4 regions of the Bombilactobacillus sp. ESL1197 genome follow, and region 2 is predicted to be linked to each of the others. Evidence: predicted binding sites of a transcription regulator. Region 2 holds the regulator's gene; each other region holds the start of a gene.
What was found. Region 2 encodes Rex, which represses fermentation and respiration genes when NADH is low (regulators of the CRP and FNR family bind a similar motif). Its sites were predicted from a motif close to TTGTGAANTANTTCACAA; they were not measured.

Region 1: AC3B6B_RS01155 (CidA/LrgA family protein) is a predicted target of Rex. The motif match lies at 2,257-2,274, and genes of this name have one in related genera.
Region 3: AC3B6B_RS01280 (NAD(P)-dependent alcohol dehydrogenase) is a predicted target of Rex. The motif match lies at 2,212-2,229, and genes of this name have one in related genera.
Region 4: AC3B6B_RS08735 (2,3-butanediol dehydrogenase) is a predicted target of Rex. The motif match lies at 1,418-1,435, and genes of this name have one in related genera.

Annotation. Positions count from the first base shown of each region.
Region 1 is NZ_JBYLTY010000001.1:284,559-288,404, reverse strand. Features, by position in the region: gene AC3B6B_RS01165 (DHH family phosphoesterase) at 1-1,652, shown strand, start outside; gene rplI (50S ribosomal protein L9) at 1,666-2,118, shown strand; gene AC3B6B_RS01155 (CidA/LrgA family protein) at 2,435-2,872, shown strand; gene AC3B6B_RS01150 (LrgB family protein) at 2,872-3,600, shown strand; gene dnaB (replicative DNA helicase) at 3,780-3,846, shown strand, end outside.
Region 2 is NZ_JBYLTY010000001.1:713,418-717,263, forward strand. Features, by position in the region: gene AC3B6B_RS03075 (glycoside hydrolase family 38 N-terminal domain-containing protein) at 1-1,094, shown strand, start outside; gene AC3B6B_RS03080 (redox-sensing transcriptional repressor Rex) at 1,198-1,827, shown strand; gene manA (mannose-6-phosphate isomerase, class I) at 1,936-2,910, shown strand; gene AC3B6B_RS03090 (LTA synthase family protein) at 3,233-3,846, shown strand, end outside.
Region 3 is NZ_JBYLTY010000001.1:312,988-316,833, forward strand. Features, by position in the region: gene AC3B6B_RS01275 (helix-turn-helix domain-containing protein) at 1-877, opposite strand, end outside; gene AC3B6B_RS01280 (NAD(P)-dependent alcohol dehydrogenase) at 1,013-2,134, opposite strand; gene AC3B6B_RS01285 (MFS transporter) at 2,476-3,735, shown strand; gene rhaB (rhamnulokinase) at 3,748-3,846, shown strand, end outside.
Region 4 is NZ_JBYLTY010000004.1:212,669-216,514, reverse strand. Features, by position in the region: gene AC3B6B_RS08735 (2,3-butanediol dehydrogenase) at 223-1,287, opposite strand; gene phoU (phosphate signaling complex protein PhoU) at 1,563-2,216, opposite strand; gene pstB (phosphate ABC transporter ATP-binding protein PstB) at 2,229-2,987, opposite strand; gene pstB (phosphate ABC transporter ATP-binding protein PstB) at 2,999-3,796, opposite strand; gene pstA (phosphate ABC transporter permease PstA) at 3,801-3,846, opposite strand, start outside.

The sequences.
Region 1 (3,846 bases), 430 kb from region 2:
ATCAAGTTAATCCAGAATTAATTCAACTGGTCGAAAAAAATGAACAGCAGCAACAAGCTGCGACGTTATTAACTATTGGTCAAACTCAATTTCAAACTTTTGTGCAACCAAATTTTCGCGTAATTTATTTTTTGGATGTTACGCAGTATGTAGCTATTAAGCAAAAGTATGAAGATGAAAAAATTTCGATTGGGCAAGTGTTTATTGATAATTATGATGAGCTTGTGCAAACCATGGCTGATCGGGATCGCTCAGATTTGAATAGTTATTTAACTAATCAATTAACTGATTGGGCTAATCAAAATGAAATGTATTTAAAACGCGTGGCCAGTGACCGTTTTATTGTGGTGGGCTATGTGAATGCGCTAAAGGCCCTGGAAGCTAATAGTTTTTCAATTTTAGATCAAATTCGTAAGACTACTTCGCAGCAAAATGTGCCGTTAACTTTAAGTATTGGCTTTGCCTATGGTAAAGATAACTTGGCCCAACTAGCGTTAGATGCGCAAAAAAATATTGATTTGGCCTTGGGTCGAGGTGGCGATCAAGCAGTTGTACGTGAGGCGGACGAACCAGCACGCTTTTATGGCGGCAACACCAATCCGATGGAAAAAAGGACGCGTGTCCGGGCACGGATGATTAGCCAAGCCTTAAGAGAGTTATTTAACCAAGTTGATGTTATTTATGTGATGGGGCACCAACAACCTGATATGGATTCTTTAGGTGCCTGTTTAGGCATTCATCGAATTGCACAAATGAATAATAAAACTTGTAAAATTGTGATTGATGCTAACGGAGCGCACACAGATGTTGCACGTTTATTGCAATGGATTGAGCAAGACCAGCATTTATCAAATGATTTAATTACGCCACAACAGGCGTTAGATCAGGCTAATGCGCAAAGTATGTTGATTATGGTCGACTTATCCAAACCATCACGTTCCGCTAGCCCAGAATTGGCGGCGAAGTTAGCCGATCAAACGGTAGTGATTGATCATCATCGGCGTGGTGAAGAATTTCCTGCTAATCCATTACTGGCCTACATTGAGCCTTATGCTTCCTCGGCTAGTGAATTGGTAACTGAAATGATTGAATACCAACCACAAAGTCAACAGTCTTTATCTAAACTAGAAGCGACGGCCATGCTAGCTGGCATTTTTGTCGATACACATTCCTTTTCTTTACGTTCAGGAACACGGACGTTTGATGCGGCCAGTTATTTACGCTCAGTAGGGGCTGACAGCACGAAAATGCAAAATTTGCTGAAAGAAAATGTGTCATCCTATATCCAAAGGAACCATTTAATTGATACCGTACAAATGGTGACGCCGCAAATTGCCATTTGCACGGGTGAAGAAGATCAAGTTTATGATTCCGTGATTGCGGCACAGGCAGCCGATACTTTATTGACCTTATCAAAAATTGATGCTTCATTTGTGATTACCAAAAGGTCCGATGCCAAAGTAGCAATTTCAGCGCGAAGCTTAGGTGACTTTAATGTGCAAGTCATTATGGAAGAAATGGGTGGTGGCGGTCATTTATCCAATGCGGCAACGCAATTAGCTGATTATACAATTGCTCAGGCTAAGAAAGAATTGATTGCAATTATCCAACAAAAAGTAGAAGATAAACCTAAGCAAGCAGACAATAACTAGGAGGCATGAAAAGATGCGTGTAATTTTCACACAAGATGTTCGCGGTAAGGGTCGACGTGGCGAAGTCAAAGAAGTCGCTGATGGCTACGCGCGCAACTTCTTAATTAAAAACGGTAAAGCTCAAGTCGCCACTGCTAAGGCCATCAGTGAATTGAATGGTAAAAAGCAAGCTGAACAACGAGAAAAAGATGAAGAACAAGCTAGTGCTCAAATGATTAAGACCGTTTTAGAAAAAGATGAAACGGTGGTTGAACTACAATCGAAAGCCGGCAGTGATGGTCGGTTATTTGGGTCAATTCCCAGTAAACAAATTGCGCAAGCTTTAAAACAACAGTACCAAATTGAAATTGATAAGCGCAAAATTGAATTGGCCGAGCCGATTAAAGTTTTAGGTTATATGAATGTACCAGTGAAATTGTATCCAGGGATTGAAGCTTCCATACGGGTGCATGTCAGTGAAAAGTAATATTATTGTTGTAATGTAAATTACAGTATTAGTTGCAGAATTTTTTGAGAAAAATTATAAAGAAACTAGGTTCTTGTGAATTCTAGTTTTTTTAATAGCTCAAAGATGTAAGGGCTTGCAGATTGTGAAGCAATTATCTTGTGAAATACTTGACAAATTCGTGAAAACGTTATAAACCATATGTAGATAGTTTTTAGTTTTGATTAAACTAAAATTTTATCGATTTTGGGAGAAAGAAAGTGATGATGGAACCAATTTATTGTTTAGGTCTCTTAGACAATAAGTGCGATAAATTTTAAGAATAGGTGATGTGAAAATGAAACCAGAAGATAAGAAGCCAAAAGCTGCACCATTATTGATTCAAATGTTAATTTATGCAGCAATTTTGTTTGTATCACAGTGGATTTCTAATATGATGCCAAAATCATTCCCTGTACCAACGCCGGTTATTGGCTTGATTTTGTTATATTTATTATTGACTTGTCATATTATCAAATTAGAGTGGGTTGATTCCTTTGGAAGTGCCATGATTGGTTTAATTGCCTTTTTGTTTGTACCATCCGGAATTTCTCTAGCTGCTAATTTGAACATTATGGCAAATGAAGGTGTCCAATTAGTTATCGTCATTATTTTATCAACAATCGTTTTGTTGGTAGTAACGGCTTATACAACAAGATTGTTATTATGGATCAGTAAAAAGATCAAACATACTGATACAGATACACAAGAACAAGTAGGAGGAGAGAACAAATGATGGCAGAGTTATTATCGAATCCCTTATTTGGTATCTTACTTTCATTGGGAGTTTTTGAAATTGGGCAATACTTATTTAATTTGACTCATGGCTTTTTCTTATTTCAACCGTTGTTTGTAGCGATGGTTTTGGGAATTTTTCTAATTTTCTTGTTAGGAAAAGGCATGGGAATGACGACTGCAGCAGCTTATACGAAATTCTATAAGCCTGGTGGGGATCTAATCTTCTGGTTCTTAACACCTGCCACAATTGCTTTTGCAATTCCGCTTTATAAACGTAATGATGTGTTTAAGAAGAATTGGCTAGTTATTTTATTGAGTTTGTTAATTGGTACCTTTATTTCCTTATTTGTTATTTTGGGAATTTCCAAACTCTTGGGACTCAGTCGGGTCGGCACAGCTTCCATGATGAGTCAATCAGCTACGACTGCGATTGCTTTACCATTGTCAACAGCTATTGGTGGCAACACTGCTGTTACTGCGATGGCATGTATCCTGAACGCCGTTATCATTTATGCTTTAGGTAAATGGTTAGTTAAGTGGTTCAGATTGGAAAGCGACCCCATCGGTGCTGGTTTAGGTATGGGTACTGCTGGACATACCGTTGGTTCTGCTTTTGCCTTGAAATTAGGTTCTGTTCAAGGTGCGATGGCCGCTGTTTCGGTTGTTATCATTGGTATTGTTGATAATATTGCAGTGCCACTGTTTGCACAAATGATGCATCTGTAAACACTAGTTTATAATTTAAATGATAAAACCTTTTCTAGTTAGTTAATTTAAACGTTGGTAACTAGGAAAGGTTTTTTTGTTTACTTTCGATGGTATTTAATGTTATTTTGAATATTTTAAAACATATATTATCCCTATATTATCCGTGGTAAAATTGTAACTAGATATGAGGTTAATTCATGAACGATACAACAATGCAGAGAATTCCACCTAATAATAAAGAGGCTGAACAATCAGTCCTAGGAT
Region 2 (3,846 bases):
AGCTGTTAGAAATTTTAGATTCGGGCAATGATGGTGATACGTATGATTATTCGCCTTTACCGCAGGAACAAGAAGTCAGCTTGCCGTTAACTGGACAATGTCAAGTGCAGACTGCTCCTAATTTACAAACTATGACGGTTCAAGGTACTTGGCAGTTACCTAAATCTTTAGCTGAAAGGCAAAAGGACCATCCACAATTAATTGACGTGAACTTCAAAATTATTTTAAGTTTAGCAACAAGTTCTTCGGTGCTAGATGGTCAATTAATTATTGACAACCAAGCTTTAGATCATCGCTTGAGATTAAAGATTAACACGGGTATCAAAAGTTCACAGGCGTGGGCGCAAATCCAAGGCGGTTTTCGAACCACTACTAATTTGCCTATTGCGGATAATTGGCAAGACGAGTTTGTTGAAAAACCGGTCAATCTTTATAACTTTGATAAAGTTGTGGGCATGTATGAGCCCAAGCAAGGTTTGTTTTTGTTAAGTGGCGGCATGAAAGAATACGAATTATTGGATCAAAGCTTTGCCGTCACTTTACTAGCCACTACGGGTCAATTAGGAAAACCCAATTTGTTGTGGCGCCCTGGGCGAGCTTCGGGCGACACTACTAGTATCGGTCATCAGATGACGCCAACACCACTAGCTGAAGAAATCGGCTTAAATCATTTTGCGTTTGGATTAGTGGCAGTTGCAGACTTAGACGAGAATCAGTTAGCACGGACTGCTGAAAATTGGTTGGCCCCCAATGTTAATTACCAGTTACAAAAACTGAATTTATTTGTCAATCGGTTAGATAATAAAATTTGGGATGTTGAATTTGATAAATCATTACCTCAGTTACCACGCCAAGCGACTTTCTTACGGTTGGATCCGGATGTAACGATTACGGCTCTCTACTGTGCTTATACAATTCAGAATGCGATTGTGGTTAGATTGAGTAATCAAGCGAATAAAACGGTTGCTTTAACGGAATTCTTAGCGGCTGGTTTTCAACGAACCAATGCGTTAGAAGAAGTTCAGTCTTTACAAGCAGACGCGCAACAACTAGCACCGTATGAGATGGCAACTTTTATCAAAATTAATGGTTAATTTTCAAGGTAATAACTTTGTGATTTTATTTACTTGACATTGTGATATTAAAAGGTAGATACTGAAAGTATCAATTATACTTGTTCACAAGGGGATATTAACCATGACAAAATACAAAATACCAAATGCTACTATTAAGCGTTTACCGTTGTATCATCGTTACTTTCAATTTTTAAATGATTCCAATACTAAAAAGATTTCCTCAACAGAATTAGCTAAAGCTGTTCAAGTGGATAGTGCGACGATTCGGCGTGATTTTTCTTACTTTGGTTCTTTAGGTAAACGGGGTTACGGCTACGAAGTTGAACCAATGCTGGAATTTTTTAAAAAGTTACTTAACCAAAGTCAAACGACGAAAGTAGCGTTGGTCGGAGTAGGTAACTTAGGTAGTGCATTATTAAACTATAACTTTTCACAGACGAACAATATTAAGATTACGGCCGCTTTTGATCAGAATCCGGAATTAATCGGCCAAACTGTCAATGGTGTGCAAGTTTATGATGTCGATTCTTTAGAACAACGTTTAGCAGATGAACAGATTGATGTTGTGATTTTGTCAGTACCAGTCATCAGTGCACAAAAGGTCGCTGATGAACTGGTAGCAGCCAACGTCAAGGGTATTTTGAACTTTACGCCGTTAAGATTGGCAACTCCTAATTCTGTGCGCGTGCACAATGTTGATTTAGCGAATGAATTACAAACATTAATTTATTTCTTAGATAACTATAGTTAAATTAAATGTTTAACTTTTGATTCACCTTTTAGCTTGTAAGGCGAGAATTTTGCGGTAAGTTAGTAGTAATTTTGGTTGATTACGGCTGCTTTTATTAGGAGGTATTAGATGGAACCATTTTTACAACCCGCTTTCCAAAAAAAAATTTGGGGTGGGCGTAAGCTACAAGAACGTTTTGGTTATCGCATACCTGATGGTCAAGTGGGAGAATGTTGGGCCATCTCTGCTCATCCGCATGGTTTATCAACTGTTAAAAATGGACCTTTTGCTGGGCAAGATTTAGCCCAACTATGGCAAAAACAACCAGAGCTGTTTGGCTACCCGCAAGGAAAAGTTTTCCCTTTATTGACTAAGATTTTAGATGCGGAAGCTAGTTTATCCGTCCAGGTGCATCCAGATAATGCTTATGCCAAAGTACATGAAGGTGAGCTAGGCAAAACGGAGTGTTGGTATATTATTGATGCCCAGCCTGGTGCCTATTTGATTTATGGACATAATGCGCAAACTAAGGCAGAATTACAAGCACTGATTGACTCGGGAGACTGGGAACATTTGCTCAAAAAAATGCCAGTCAAAACAGGAGATTTTGTTTTTGTGCCTAGTGGGTGTGTTCATGCGTTAAATCAAGGAATTATTGCCTTAGAAACACAACAAAGTAGTGATACTACTTATCGTTTGTATGATTATGATCGTATTGAACAAGCTACCGGTCAAAAACGCCAACTGCATTTAAAACAGGCTCTAGATACGATTACTGTTCCTTTCCAAACACCAAAACTTAATCAAGCGGTCCAGCAATTTGGTGCTAGTTCCATCACCACTTATGTGAAACCACCTGTTTCGCCATACTTTGCAGTGTGGGGCTTACAAGTGCAACATGATGCTTTAAGTTTGCAACATCAGTTGGGTGCTTACACCTTATGTTCCGTGATTTCCGGAACGGGACAGCTAGTGATTGCTGGGAAAACCTACGAGTTACAGTTAGGTGATCACTTTATTATTCCGGCGCCAATTACTGCTTGGCAATTTCAAGGGGAAAATCTCCAAATAATTGCTTCCGAAGCAATTGACAAGGTCGATTAATATTCAAAAAAGAGTCGGGACAAAAAGTTTTGAGAAGTTAAACACAGATTTTTGACTTTTGAAGTCACTATCAGCAGAGAATATTTGTTTAATTTACGAAATTTTTTGTTTTGACTTTTTAATACTTAATATGAGGTTGTGACAAAAGCAATTTAGCTGCTAGTTACAACCTCATTTTTAAATATTTAATTTAATATTTTTTGTAATACCGCATTTTAACTGCTTTTGACTTATCGGCAAATTATGCTAGTAATATACCTATCTAAATTAGATTGTGCTAAAATTTAAAACTGTATTAATTTAAGTCGAAAGAGGATTTATTGTGCATAATCTAACTGTCAAACGCTTTATGTATTTTTTACTGCAAGTACTTTTAGTGTGTTTAATTGCTTACGGATTTTATTTTGAATTTCAACTAGCTTTAACCGGTAGTTTGACACACGGCTATCATGAGATGTTCTGGGAAATTAAGAATAATCCTGTCGTCACGCGAATCAACTGGTTTTGCCTAGTAGTTATTATAACGATGCTAATTGCGCTGTTAGGTGATTATTGGTGGGGAATATCCCTGAGCGTCATTATTTTTAGTATTATTTTATATGTGGACTTTAATAAAATTATTTCACGTTCTGAACCATTGTTACCTAATGATTTAAACATGGCTGGTCAAGCTGGTGGTTTAATTAAAATGGTCAGTTGGCAATCATTATTACTTTTAGCCATTGGCATTGTATTACTACTTGTAGCGGCCTACCTGTTACACAAAGTTACCAAAGGCTTGTGGTTAAAAAATCATCGGGTGCTGTGGCCGTTGAGAATTGGCTTTTTGGTGTTAGCAATAATAGCTTTAAGCTTGTTCTCACAAGCAGGAAATACGCGCTCTTTTGCTTCTAAACAATTGGCGAAGCATAATATTACTAATGTTGATCGTTCACA
Region 3 (3,846 bases), 400 kb from region 2:
TCTTATTAATCGGTAAAGTACTGGATTGTAATAGGCTGTTAGCTTGAATGAGCCGTTGTTTGGTTTTTAGTTGGGAAAAAGTATTATGCGTGTGTTTTTTAATTAAATTACCCAGGTAATCTTTGTTATAGCCATATTTATTAGCTAGCTGTTCCAAAGTAATGGTGGCATAGTTTTGATCAATTTCGTTTAAGCATTGAATGATTAAATCTTGTTGGCGATTGGTGGTTTTTACTGTCGGCAAAGGATGGTGACGGAGGATTTTGGCTAAAAGAATATCTAAATAAGATTCAATGATCCGACTCGAGTACGATTTTTCAAGAAAATATTCTTCAATAATTTCGTCCATGGTTTCTTTGATGTCTTGGTTTTGCGGAAATAAAATATAATTGCGGGTAGGATGCTTGCCAAGAGAAATATCAGATAAAAAACTATAAGTAATACTATTATTTTTGTGAATACTGTTTAATAAATTGAAAGTAATACTACTGTCGCGAAACAAAACATTGATGAGTAAATCGTTGGTCCCGAGTGCTTTGATAGAGTGGCTGCAACCAACATTCATCATTAGAATATCACCTTCATGTAATTTGACTAGTTGCCCATCGACGACTTCAGAGCAACTGCCAGTTAACATATAATTTAATTCTAAAAATTTATGCGTGTGTTTAGGGTAGGGGGCAAAGCGGTTATGTTTACTGATATAGACAGAATGGTACTTAAAAAAGTAATCGTTAGTTAAAGTGAGGAGTGCTTGATGATCGACAGAAGTAGCGACTGCACTTTGTGGTAAATCGGCAATAAAATGATGAGTTGCTTCTTGTTGTTGTTCTAAACTGGTTTTTTGTTGGAGCATTTGGATAACTTGTGCGTTCATAATAAAATCCTTTCGCAAGCTGATTAGCAATCAATAACGGAACAAAAAGGAAATGTTGGTCAATGATTAAGATTGAGCCAAACATTTCCTTTTATAATACTCTTAAATTCCCAAGTTACTGTCGAGTAACGACGATTATTTATCTGGTTGGTAGTCGGGATCAATAATCAAAACCGGTTTAATCGTTTTCCCCGAAACAGAATCGGCATTGGCTTGATTAATATCCTTGAAATCATAGAACTTTTCAGTTTTATCAAAGTCAAACCAACCTAACTTATAAAATTCAATCAAGCGGGTAATATCAACTTGAGGAATGGAATCGCCCATGTTGACACCAACGACTTTGCGATCATCAACGCAGAGATCATTCCAAGTAGAAATTTCTAATAATTTTGGTGTCACGGCGATCGCAGCACACGTTCCGCCTTGAGCTAATGCTAAAACGCTGTTTTTGATTACTGCAGGAATACCAGTAGTGTCAACCGTCCAATCAACGCCATAGCCATTAGTTAATTGTTGAATTTTAGCCACGGCATCCTCATCATTACTATTAATCGTATCTGTAGCTCCTAATTCTTTGGCTAAGGCCAATCTTTGAGGAACTACGTCCACGGCAATAACTTTAATACAACCAGAAATGCGTCCGGCCATCATAGCAGCTAGACCGACGGCACCAGTACCAAAGACAGCGATCGTATCACCAGGTTTCGGTTGCAAAGTATTAAAGACAGTACCGGAACCAGTTACATAACCACAACCTAATGGTCCTAATTTCCGTAAATCTAAACTTTTATCAACTTTGACAGCATTACGTTGGTCAACAACGGTAGTCGTTGTAAACGAGGATTGATTAAACATATTAGAGATGTGCTGACCGTTCTGAGTAAATTGATCTTCACCATCGGCCCGGACTCCAGACAAATTGTAATCACCATAATTACGACACTGTGTGGGCACCCCTTTTAAACAATTATCGCAGGTTCCATCAGCGTAAAAAGATAAAATAACATGATCACCGACTTGAAAGTTTTTCACTTCGGAACCAATTTTTTCAACGATACCGGCCCCTTCATGACCTAAAATTGCTGGATAGCCTACCGAAGCATCGCCTTTGCGAATCGCTTCATCAGAATGGCAAATCCCGCTGGCCACCATGTGAATTTGGAGATCAGTCGGACCAACTTCGTGCAGTTCAATGTCATCTTCTAAGGTAAATGGTGCTCCTTGTTCTTTGACAACAGCGGCAGTAATTTTCATTAATAAAACCCCTTTCTTGAAATTCACCCTTTTCAACAATGATTATGTCACTATCAAAAAACGATTTCAATAAAAACTTGTGATTTTATTCATAAAGTTTTGCGATGAATGGTTTAAATATTTTATTTTTACAAAAAAATAATCTAAAAAGTGCTTTTATAGATAAAAATTACGAACTGTGCCCCTGGTTGATTTCCAGAATCTAAAATCATTAAATTAAAAAATGTATTAATATGATACTGATTATCAAGAATTATGCCATTGCGCTAGTCTAGCGATTACGCTTACAATCTATACAGTAAACGTTTACGATTAAGAATTATGAATGGAGATCTGAAGTTATGGCTAAAAGTTCGCACGCTTCAACGTGGGCAGTATCCTTAACCAATTTTTTAGACTCAGGCTCAATCGTTGCGGGCGGTGCAGGTTTAACAATGTGGCAAAAGCACTTTGGTTTGAGTAGCTTTGCCGTCGGTTTATTAGGGGCATTGAGTGCTAATGCTTTTGGTTCGGCATTGGGAGCCATCATTGGCGGGCATTTGTCTGATAAATACGGCCGCAAAATGATTTATACCTATGATATGTTGGTCTACATGGTCGGAACACTTTTAATTGTGTTTTCTATTAATTTTCCGATGTTACTAATTGGTTTTTTAGTAACAGGTATGGCTGTAGGTGCGGGGGTTCCTGCTTCTTGGACGTATATTGGTGAAACATCTGATGGAAAAAATCGGGCCCATGATATTGGGATTTCTCAATTTTCCTGGTCCATGGGACCGACGTTAGTTTTTGTAGCAGCATCATTATTTGCACCACTTGGTTTATTAGGTAACCGTTTATTATTTGTCTTTTTAACAATTGTGGCATTTATTGCGTGGTTGTTACAAAGAAACTTACCGGAATCTCAGGATTGGTTGCAACAAAAGGAAAAAGAACGGCAATCAGGAATTAAGCCGCATCCATATAAAGAATTATTTTCGAATATGGTTTCCATTAAAAGTATTCTCTTCTTATGCGGTGTTTATGCTCTCTGGAATTTAGTTGCGGGGGCGATGGGCTTCTTTATGCCATTTGTGTATGAAACTGTCGGTGGCTTAAATACCTTGCAGGCAAATATTTTACAAGCAGTTTTGTGGTTATGTACCGCTTTATCTGGTTACTTCGGTTTTGCCTTATTTGGCGATCGGCTTAATCCCCGGGGCTTCTTCTTTGTAGGGGCTTTAATGGCTGTTATTTCTTGGGTAATTTTAACTTATATTGGCTTCGGCTGGGCCGCTTTAATTGCTTTTGTAATTATTTGGGGACTATCTGCCGGAATTGGTGCCCAAGCTTGGTATGCTTTATGGGCAGTGGAGCTTTTTCCCACGAAGTACCGTGCTGGCTCCCAAGGGTTTATGTTCTTTATTGTCCGTGGTAGCTCTGGGATTTGGTCGATCATTTTCCCAATGATTTTAGCAGATCTTGGTTTTAAGGTTGCTGGGACGGTCATGATTATTTTGCTGTTAGTATCTTTGATTATTGGTGTTATTTGGACGCCACAAACTCAAGGTAAATCTTTAGATGAAATCACTTTGGAACGTTATGGTACCAAAGAAGAATAGAAGGTGCAGTTAGTGAGTAAAACTTATGTAGCAATTGATATTGGCGCTTCCAGTGGGCGTTTGATGCTGGGTCAATTAATTGATGGCCAATTGCAATTGAAAGAAATGCAC
Region 4 (3,846 bases), on a different contig from region 2:
CTCGGCTCTCCTTAACATTATTTTTTCATTATAGCATATCCCACATACATCACCGTGGTTCTGTTTGAACAACGTTCGAATCATTTTTGCTTCAATTGAAAAGCAATCATTTTTTAAATGGCAATAATAAAAAAAGCTGATCTCAACTTGTATCAACTGCGCCTAATAGACATCAGGCAATAGTATGAAACAAATCAAAACCAGCTAGTCAAAAACTATTTTTTAAAGTTCGGGAGAAATCATTACTTTCACTTGTGACTTATCAGTCATCAATGACTTAATACCTTCTTCAGCATCATCCAAACTAATCTTCTTAGTTACTAATTGTTTGAAGACGTCGCGGTGTTGGTTAATAATTCCAATGGAAGGTGGGAAAGCATTGGCATAACCCATAATCGTATGCACATCAGCACCCTTGTTCTGTAAAGTGGTAATGTCGAATTTATAATCGCCATTAAATAAAGCCACAATCTCTAAAACACCAGCTGGAGCAACTAATTGCACCGCCTGGTCTAAAGTTGGTTGCGCACCAGCACATTCGAAGACTACGTCCACTCCTTGTGGTAATTCTTCATAAACATGTTTAACTAGGTCCACTTCGCCAGAGTTAATAACGTCACTAAAGCCTAATTCTTTAGCTTTAGCCAAACGTTCAGGTGATAAATCAGCAATATAAACTTTAGTTGCACCAGCATATTTAGCTACCAAAGCTGTTAACAAGCCAATTGGGCCTGCACCGATAACAGCAACTGTTTGGCCAGCAATCAAACCACTATCACGCACTGCTTCATAAGTGACAGCTGTCGGTTCTACTAAGGCACCCAATTCATAGTCCATGCCTTCAGGCAACTTGAACGTATAAATATCTTTCACATTCACATATTCAGCCATGGCACCATCATCGGAAAAACCAATAAATTGCAAACTACCATCAGGACCCACACCACGTGTACAGTAGTTGTACAAGCCTTTACGGCAAAATTCACATTTGCCACAGGCAATAATAGGTTCAACACAAACATGATCACCAACTTGAACATTCGTTACGTCGGAGCCGACTTTCACAACCTCACCAGAGAATTCATGTCCTTCAGTAATTGGTACAGTTTTACCGGTTAACGGATGCTTCTTATATGGGATACCAGTGCCTTCTTGGTACATATGAATATCACTGCCACAAATACCAATATCTTTCACCTTGATTTGAACTTGGTCAGATTTTGGCTCATCTAATTCAACATCTTCGATTCGTAAATCTTGTTTACCATAGATTCTTGCTGCTTTCATGATTTTGCCTCCCAATTATTCAATAACTAAATGTCAGATATCGCTGCATAATTTATTTATTTGCTTTTTAATGCAACCGTATTCAACATGTAAATAATATCACTTTGCTCAAAATAATTCTAGATGAAATAAGTTAATTCTTTAACAAAATTTATCTTTCTGCTAAAAAACAAAAACAGGTTAGAACAAAGTCTGTAAAAACACCACCAGCTAGTCTAAAACTTTCTAATGACATTTTTTAACTATTGTTCTAACCCGCCTACAGCAACTTTTGGTTAACCTAAATCGCAGATTTTTCCTTCTTGAAGATAGACGACCCACTCACATAAATTAGTGACATAATCGCCAATGCGTTTCAAATGGGTCGCCACTAATAAATAAGAAGTTCCATCATCAATACTTTGCGCATTAGCTTTCATTTCTGCCACACAAAGATGATCAATTTCATGAGCCAGTTGATTAATTTGTTCGTCTTGCTGAGCAACAACTATTGCCTTTTGCGCATCATTGGTTAAATACGCATCTAATGCCTGATTAAACATAACTTCAACTTGTTGGGCTAGTTGTTCTAACTGTAGTTTCACTTGGCCAACTGCATTTTTATTTTTAAGTTTCAAGGTCGTGCGAGCAATGCGAACCGCATGATCTCCCATCCGCTCTAAATCTGAACTAGCCTTTAAAATAGTTACAATCATCCGCAAATCAGACGTCACAGGTTGCTGCAAAGCAATCATTTCAAATGACTTTTGTTCTAAGTTGACTTCACGATTATTAATATATTGATCATTATCAATTACTGCTTGTGCCATGGTTAAATCATTCTGCATAAAAGCGGTCATCGCTTTTTTGAGAGCTTCATTCACCATCATTGCCATCTCCGCAAAGCGAACATGTAAATTATTTAATTCTGTTGTAAAATCACTCCGCATAAAAACCTCTTTCTAGCCAAACCGTCCACTAATATAGTCTTCGGTTGTTTGCTGTTGTGGATTCAGAAATATTTTTTTAGTTTGATCCATTTCAATTAACTCACCTTGATAAAAAAACGCCGTTTGATCAGAAATTCGAGACGCTTGATGCATACTGTGGGTCACAATTACCATGGTGTAATTCTGGCGTAGTTCCAATAACATATTCTCAATCTTAGTGGCTGAAATGGGATCTAAAGCACTAGTTGGTTCATCTAATAAGATGACTTCGGGCTTAACTGCTAGAACCCGTGCAATACAAACTCGCTGTTGTTGACCACCTGATAAGGCCAGGGCACTTTGATGTAGTTTGTCTTTAACATCGTCCCAAACAGCCGCGGCTTTTAAACTAGTCTCGACAGCTTCATCTAAAACTTGCCGCTCACGAATCCCCGCCAATTTTAATCCGTAAATCACATTATCATAAATCGAAAATGGAAACGGGTTGGGTTGCTGGAAGACCATGCCAACTTGTTTTCGCAGTTGAACAGTATTCATAGTAGGCGCATAAATATCTTGTCCTTTTAATTCGATTTGTCCCTGAATATTAACATTTGCAATTAGGTCATTCATCCGATTTAAACAGCGTAAAAAAGTTGACTTGCCACACCCGGAAGGACCAATCATGGCAGTAATTTCGTGCTGTTTAATGGCTAAATTAATTCCTTTCAACGCTTCATTCGTACCATAAAACACATGTACATTTTGCGCCGTTAAAATATCTGCTGTCATATACTCCTCCTTTAACCAAAATGCCCCGATACATAGTCTTCAGTTAATTGCACTTTCGGCCGCGTAAAAATTTTACGCGTTTGGTCAAACTCAACCATCTTTCCCAAATGAAAAAAGGCTGTATAATCACTTACTCGCGCCGCTTGTTGCATGTTATGAGTCACAATGATAATGGTATATTTTTGCTTTAGTTGCTGCATCGTATTCTCCAATTTTGCCGTAGAAATCGGATCCAAGGCACTAGCTGGTTCATCCATCAACAAAATATCTGGCTGCAAAGCTAAGGCTCGAGCGATACACAAGCGTTGTTGTTGCCCACCGGACAATGATAAAGCACTCTGATGCAGATTATCTTTGACTTGTTCCCATAAAGACGCTTGCTTTAATGAAGTTTCTACAATTTCAGACAACTTTTGTGGATCAGTCACCCCCCGCCGTTTTAAAGCAAAAGTAATATTATCTTGAATTGATTTCGCAAACGGGTTCGGACGCTGAAAAACCATGCCGATTTGTTCACGAACCGTGTAAACATCGACTTTAGGAGCATTAATATCAACTCCGCGATACATAATTTTCCCCTGAACTTGCGCACTAAAAACCGTATCATTCATCCGATTGAGCGCGCGTAAAAACGTCGATTTTCCCGAACCAGAAGCCCCAATTAACGATGTGATTTTATAACGTTCAAATTGTAAAGACACTTCGTGTAAAGCTTCTTTCGCACCGTAACTGACGCACAAATTCTTAGTCGCTAACGCTACTTCTGCCTGGTCAGCTAAGGCAGCCGTGTAAGTTAATAATTCTGCCATCACCTTATTCTCCTGTTAAATGCTGGTATAGTTTTTTACTTAAATAACGC